Regions from separate parts of the Geothermobacter ehrlichii genome, predicted to be linked through region 3. Evidence: riboswitches for the same ligand, from Rfam matches in the RefSeq annotation. Region 3 holds a riboswitch; each other region holds the start of a gene.
What was found. Region 3 has a riboswitch for cobalamin ahead of EDC39_RS07890 (cob(I)yrinic acid a,c-diamide adenosyltransferase). Riboswitches for the same ligand answer to the same signal wherever they lie in the genome.
Positions count from the first base shown of each region.

Region 1: another riboswitch for cobalamin. It lies ahead of EDC39_RS10535 (TonB-dependent receptor plug domain-containing protein); the one in region 3 lies ahead of EDC39_RS07890 (cob(I)yrinic acid a,c-diamide adenosyltransferase).
Region 2: another riboswitch for cobalamin. It lies ahead of EDC39_RS04560 (sirohydrochlorin cobaltochelatase); the one in region 3 lies ahead of EDC39_RS07890 (cob(I)yrinic acid a,c-diamide adenosyltransferase).

Region 1 covers NZ_VNIB01000009.1:107,789-110,041, reverse strand. Annotated here, with positions in the region: gene EDC39_RS10535 (TonB-dependent receptor plug domain-containing protein) at 1-1,169, opposite strand, end outside; cobalamin riboswitch at 1,324-1,526, opposite strand; gene rocF (arginase) at 1,591-2,253, opposite strand, start outside.
Region 2 covers NZ_VNIB01000003.1:118,138-120,390, reverse strand. Annotated here, with positions in the region: gene EDC39_RS04565 (NADH-quinone oxidoreductase subunit N) at 1-911, shown strand, start outside; cobalamin riboswitch at 992-1,169, shown strand; gene EDC39_RS04560 (sirohydrochlorin cobaltochelatase) at 1,309-2,253, shown strand, end outside.
Region 3 covers NZ_VNIB01000006.1:59,807-62,059, forward strand. Annotated here, with positions in the region: gene cobT (nicotinate-nucleotide--dimethylbenzimidazole phosphoribosyltransferase) at 1-163, opposite strand, end outside; gene cobU (bifunctional adenosylcobinamide kinase/adenosylcobinamide-phosphate guanylyltransferase) at 185-706, opposite strand; gene EDC39_RS07890 (cob(I)yrinic acid a,c-diamide adenosyltransferase) at 706-1,236, opposite strand; cobalamin riboswitch at 1,321-1,513, opposite strand; gene EDC39_RS07895 (SemiSWEET family sugar transporter) at 1,555-1,809, opposite strand; gene yihA (ribosome biogenesis GTP-binding protein YihA/YsxC) at 1,806-2,253, opposite strand, start outside.

The DNA.
Region 1 (2,253 bases), on a different contig from region 3:
CGGGCACTTTCGGTCAAACTGAAGAGCGCCGCGGCCCGGGGGCTCCATTCGTTGCGAAAATCGGAGTGGGCGTCGTAGCGCAGCCCCAGCAGCAGCTTGACCCATGTGGCCGCCTGGAGCTCGTATTGACCGAACAGGGACCAGCGGTCCTCCTGTTGCCTGCCGCTGGCGGTGGAATCGAGCCGGTCACGATAGACGTCGCCGCCGACCAGCAGGCTGCCAGGACCGCCGTTCCAGCCTGCCGTCAGCTCGCTGCCGTAGGTTTCGACGATGTGGGTGTCGTCGACCGGCGTCCAGGCTCCCGGGTCCTGGTAATCGTTGCGTCGCCGCTCGTAACTGCCGCGAACAGTGAGTTCAATCGGACCGGCCGGACCGCTCAGGCTCAGGTCGGCCAGGGTGTTCTTGTCCTGCTGGCGTGCCCGGGGACTGGGCCAGGAGGTGGAGCCCGGCACCCCGTTCTCCTTGTCCAGGTGGAAGGCGGACAGCCGCAGATCATAGCCGCCACCCAGCTCAAAACCGAGCATGCCGTTCAGGTTGCCCTGCTCCAGGTCGGAATTGGTCCGGTAGCCCCGGGAGCGGTCCAGACCGGCGGCCAGCCGATAGCGCACGCCCTCTTTTCTGGCCGAGGTCGACAGGCTGATACTGCGGCTGTCGAAGCGGCCCTCGCTCCAGCTCAGGCTGGTCTGCGGCTCGCTCTCCGGCTCGCGGGTGAAGATCTGGATGACCCCGCCCAGGGCACTGGTGCCGTAGAGGGCCGAGGCGGGGCCGCGCAGCACCTCGATCCGCTCGATCTCGTCCAGCGCCACCGGCAGGTTGCTCAGGTTGAACTGGCCGCTTTGCGGCGAATTGAGCCGGATGCCGTCAAGCAGCACCAGCACCTGAGCGCCTTCCGAGCCGCGGATGCTGGGGGTGGCGATGGCGCCGGCCGGTCCGCTGCTGGTGATCTGCAGACCGACGGCGTCGCGCAGCACCTCGTCCAGGCGGGTGGCGCCGGTGGCGGCGATCTGGTCGGCAGTGATCACCGTCACCGAGGCCGCCAGCTGCGACTTCGGCTGGGCACTGCGGGTGGCGGTGACCACCACCGGGTCCAGTACCACGGCGAAGCCGGCTGCCGGTACGGCGACCCACGCCATCAATCCGAGAACAAGGGCGAGCCCACGTCGTTTCATCTCTTGCCTCCTTCTGCACGGGTTGTCCCCGAAAACGGCAGCAGGCATCAAGAGGCGCCAAAACGACAGAAGCCCGCGCCTCCCTGCGGAGTGCGCGGGCTTCTCGTTTTCGAAGGACCGCTTTGCCCACCCTCCCGTTCCCGAGGAGGTTGTCGTGGGGGCGTCCATACCGGCAGGTCTTCTGGCTCGCGAATCATCCTCCGGGCCGCCTTCCCGATCCGGTACGGATCAGTGGCCTTTGGCCCTTCGTCCTCGCTCACAGCGGCGGGTCCGCGGGGGATTTGCACCCCACTTCCCTCCCCGGCCCGACCGGGGTCGGTCCGGGGGCCCTCGCGGGCACCGGTGGACAGCTATGCACAATGTCGGCAAAGCAATACGGTGACCGGGGACATGCTGTCAAGAAAAAAGGCGCCCGGCCCGCTCAGAGAATCCGCTTGCCGAACAGCGAGGCGGTCAGGGAGACCGCCAGCCGGGCGGTACGGTTGCGGTCATCGAGAATGGGATTGATCTCGACAATGTCGAGGGCGGCCAGGCGGCCGGTATCGGCGATCATCTCCATCACCAGCTGCGCCTCGCGGTAACTGAGGCCGCCGGGCACCGGCGTGCCGACCCCCGGCGCCTCGCGGGGATCGATGGCGTCGACATCGAGACTGACATGCAGCCGGTCATAGCCGGCCAGCCGGTCCAGCGCCTCGCACATGACCTGTCCCATGCCCCGCTCGTCGATATCGCGCATGGTCAGGGCACAGATGCCGCTGGCGCGGAGGCGCTCCCTTTCCGCCGGATCGAGGTCGCGGACACCGAGCAACACCACATCCTCGGCGCGCAGCCTCTTCCGCGAACCGCCGATGCCGACCAGCTCCGGATCCCCCTCGCCGAGCAGCGCCGCCAGGGGCATGCCATGCACGTTGCCGGACAGTGACGAAGCCGGCGTGTTGAAATCGCCGTGGGCGTCGATCCAGAGCAGCCCGACCCGACCGGCGTCGCTCGAACCGGCCACCGACCCCATGGCGAGGGAATGGTCGCCGCCGAGCACCACCGGCATCCGGCCATCCTTCCGGGCCTGCAGGCAGGTGCGGTAGAG
Region 2 (2,253 bases), on a different contig from region 3:
TCGGCATCGCCCTGATCTACGCCGCAACCGGCAGCTTCCACTTTCCCGAGATTCATGCCGCCCTGGTCCGGCAGGACGGATCGGCCGCCCTCAGTCTGCTCGGCTGGGCCATGCTGCTGACCGCCATCGGCTTCAAGGTTTCGCTGGTGCCCTTCCACCTCTGGACACCGGATGTCTACCAGGGCGCGCCGGCACCGGTCACCGCCCTGCTCTCCACCGGGTCCAAGGGGGCGGTCTTCGCCGCTCTGGTCGGGCTGCTGTTCGGCATCGGAGACAATCTGGCGTCGCTGATTCCGGTTCTCTGGGCGCTGGCGGCAGCCTCCCTGGTCGTCGGCACCTTCTGCGCCCTGCGCCAGGACAACATCAAGCGCATGCTCGCCTACTCCTCCATCACCCACATGGGCTACACCCTGACGGCGCTACTCGCCTGGGGGGAGACCGGCCGCGAGGCGGTGATCTTCTACCTGGTGGTCTACACTGCCGCCAACATCGGCGCCTTCGGCGTGCTGACCGCCTTCGCCATCCAGGGGGAGGAGCCGCAGAACTACCGGGATCTGCGCGGCCTCGGCTACCACCATCCGCGCCGCAGCAGCGCCCTGGCCTTCTTCCTGCTGTCGCTGGCCGGCATTCCGCCCACCGCCGGCTTCATTGCCAAGTTCAACGTCTTTCACGCCGCGCTGCAGGCGGGTTACACCGGCCTGGCGCTGCTCGGCATTCTCGCTTCGCTGGTTTCGCTCTACTACTACCTGCGGCCGGTCATCGTCATGTTCCTCGCCCGCGAGCGCGACCTCTGTCTCTCTCCCGGCAGTTCCGGCGAGCATGCCGTCGTGGTGGTCTGCCTCTTCCTGGCGCTGCTGCTCGGCATCTATCCGACCCCCCTCTACGCCCTGATCGGCCTGATTCTGCCCTGAGAACCGACACGTCGGGCCGCTGCCCTTCGCAATACGGACTTGTCTTGGCGTCGGCTTCGTGCTACTAAAAGCGAGCCAAAAACAATAACGTTCGCCGGTACCCGCCAGGGTTTAATAGGGAAGAGGGGTGCAAATCCCCCGCGGACCCGCCGCTGTGAGCGAGGACGAAGGGCCGGTTGCCACTGATCTGCAGGATCGGGAAGGCGGCCCGGAGGACGATTCGCGAGCCAGAAGACCTGCCGGAACGAACCGCCCGCAAGCAGCTCCCCGGGACTCTGGGAGCAAAGGGCAACGACAGCGGTGGATTTGAATACGGAAATCCGCACATCCTGTTCGGGATGTGCGGATTTTTTGTTGACGGGTCATCAGACGACCGACTCTCCCAGGGAGGCAATCGATGCAAAAGACCGCGACCATCCGCCATTTCGAACGCACGACCCGTGCGCTCCCCTTTCTGCTGGCGCTGCTCCTGTTGCCGTTCTACACAACTTCGGCCTGGAGCATGACCCGCACCCTGAAGCGGGAACCGGCGATCGTCATCGTCGCCTTCGGCACCACCACCAGGGCCATGGTGACCTACGACGCCTTCGAAAAACAGCTGCGCCGGGAACTGCCGGCCAAATACCAGAAGCTGAAAATCGAGTGGGCCTTTACTTCCGAAATCGTCCGTGAACGGGCGAACAAAAAGTTCAAGGCGCAGGGGATCGACAAACGTTTCCTCAGCCTGCCCCAGGTGCTGGCCAACCTGGAGAACGACGGCTATCGCAAGGTCGCCATCCAGTCCCTGCACATCTTCCCCGGTCAGGAATTCAAAGACATGGAAAGGCAGATCGATGCCTTCCGGCAGATCGGCCTGCGAATCGAATACGGCGGCACCCTGCTGCACGAATGGCCCTGGGTGTTCGAAACGATCGACAGCCTGGAACCCTATTTCCTTCCCCCGGACCAGGGCTGCAACGTGCTCGTGGCCCATGGCACCCCGGAGACCTTTCCCGGCTCCAACGCCACCTACCTCGGTCTGGACCGCTACCTGAGCGAAAAATACGACAATGTTTTCGTCGGCGGCGTGGACGGCATCCTGACCCGGGAACAGGCCCTGGCCAGGGCCAGGGCCTGCAAGGTGAAGCGCGTGCGGCTGGTACCGTTCATGTATGTCGCCGGCGATCACATCATGAACGACATCATGGGCACCAAGCCCGATGACAAGGGTGTTCCCTCCTGGGCCATGGAGCTGGAACAGGCCGGCATCGAGGTCGACAGCCTGACCGTGGAATACGAAGGGAAAACCTACTTCCGGGGCCTCGGCTTCTATGAGAAAATCAACCGGAATTACATTCGCCAG
Region 3 (2,253 bases):
CCCGGCCGCTGATGGCGACATAGCGGCGGGCCAGTTCTTCCATCCGCCCCAGCGAGCCCTTCGGCTTGGCCTGCCGGTTGATGCGGGCCTGCACCTCAACCAGGCGGGCCGGATCGACGGGGAGGATGAGGTCGAGGGCACGGGCAAGATCGATAGGTTGCATGCGGTTCTCTCCCTGAACAGTCTATTTCAGCCGCAGCGGCAGGCCGCTGGCCAGCAGCCAGGCCTGATGCGCGCGGGCGGCGAACATCTGGTTGACCTCGCCGGCCAAGTCACGAAACAGCCGCGCCAACCGGTTGTCCGGCACAATGCCGCTGCCGACCTCGTTGCTGACCAGATAGACCGGCACCGGCAACGCCAGCAGAACTTCGAGCAGTTCTTCCGTCCGGGCCAGCACCGGCGGCGCCTGTTCACGACAGGCGAAAAACTGGTTGCTCAGCCAGAGGGTCAGGCAGTCGATCAGCACCGCCCTGGCGTCGCCAACGGCAGGCGGCAGCCGCCGGGCCAGCTCGAGCGGCTCCTCCAGGGTCCGCCAGGCGTCACCGCGCTCCTGCCGGTGACGTTCGACCCGGCAGGCCATCTCGTCGTCTTCGATGGTGGCGGTGGCCACGTAAAGCAGCGGCGCACCATGCTCTTCGCAGCGACGGCGGGCGAAGGTGCTCTTGCCCGAACGGGCGCCGCCGGTTACGAAAACCAGGGGGGCCATCAGTACTCGATCCCCGCCCGGGCGGCGATGCCCCGGTCGAACGGATGTCGGATCTTTTCCATGGATGTCACCAGGTCGGCCCGGGCAAGCAGAAAGGGGGGCGCATTGCGGCCGGTGCAGACCACCTCGAGATGCGCCGGCCGCTGCTGCAGAAACGCGAGCAGCTCCTCCTCGGTCAGATAGCCGCGGGCCAGACAGTTGTTGATTTCATCGAAAACCGCCAGGTCGAACCGGCCCGTCGCCAGCCTTTCTGCGGCCTGTCGGAAAACGGTCGTCACATTGGCACGCATCCGCTCCGGGTCGACCCGCCGGCCGACGACGCCGAGACCGGCATTCAGGATCTCGAGCCCGGAGCAATCGCGAAAAAAGCGCAGCTCTCCCGACTCCGGCTGTTCGGGCTTGAGAAAACGCACCAGCAGGCAGCGGCGGCCGTGCCCGAGAAAGCGCGCCAGCAGGCCGATGGCGGCGCTGGTCTTGCCCTTGCCGTCGCCGGTGTAGACCTGCAGCAGTCCTGTCGGGCGTCCGTCCACGAAAAAACCCCGAACCAGCCTGGTCCGGGGTCGGTTCCTTCGTCAAGAAGGGGACGCGCCCGGACCCTTCCCGCGAAAGATCCAGTCTCGGTCAATGTCCAGGCAGGTCTCCTGGCTTACGGGTCATCCTCCGATCGCGCCTTCCCACCATCGACCGGCAGTGGCTTCCGCGATCTTCGTCGCCGTTCACAGTTGCGGGGCAGCGAGGGATTTTCACCCTCTTCCCTATTCTTCCGCCGGGCGAGCCGCGGCGGACACCTGGACTTCTGTCGCTCTCCCTTTTAGCAGAGGCCTTTCTCCGGTGTCAACGGAATCGGCTCAGCGATAGATCAGCTTGAGGATCAGCAGCAGCAGGGTATTGCCGGTTGCGAGCAGATTGATGGTGATGAAGACCGGGTCGCCAACCAGAAAGGCATAGGTGGTGTAGAACAGACCGCCGACAAAGATGACCAGCAGCATCACCAGCGACAGATCGTGACTGGAACGGGTCCGGAGTACCTTGACGATCTGGGGAACGAAGCCGAAAGCGACCAGCAGGCCGCCGAGCAGCCCGAGCCACTGATAACCGTTCATGCGTCCGTCTCTCCGACCAGCCCCAGGGCTTCCTCAATCCTCTCCCACACCTCCTGTCGGCCTTCGCCGCTCAGGGCGGAAAAGACGCTGAAGGCGTCGGCAGGCAGGCCGGTGGCGGCCAGAATCGGTTTCAGCTGGCGTACCCGCTGGCTGCGCTTGACCTTGTCGATCTTGGTGATGACCGGAATGGTCGGCACCTGCAGCTCCTCCAGCCAGTCGAGCAGCTGCAGATCCTCTTCATTGGGCACCCGGCGGCAGTCGAGCAGCCAGACGACGCCGCGCAGGGTGGGACGGGTCTCCAGGTAGATGCGCACCATCGGGCCCCACTGCCGCCTGACCGCCGCCGGCACTCGGGCGAAGCCGTAGCCGGGCAGATCGACCAGACAGAAGGCCCTGTTGACGAGAAAGAAGTTGAGCAGCTGGGTTCGCCCCGGCGTACGCGAG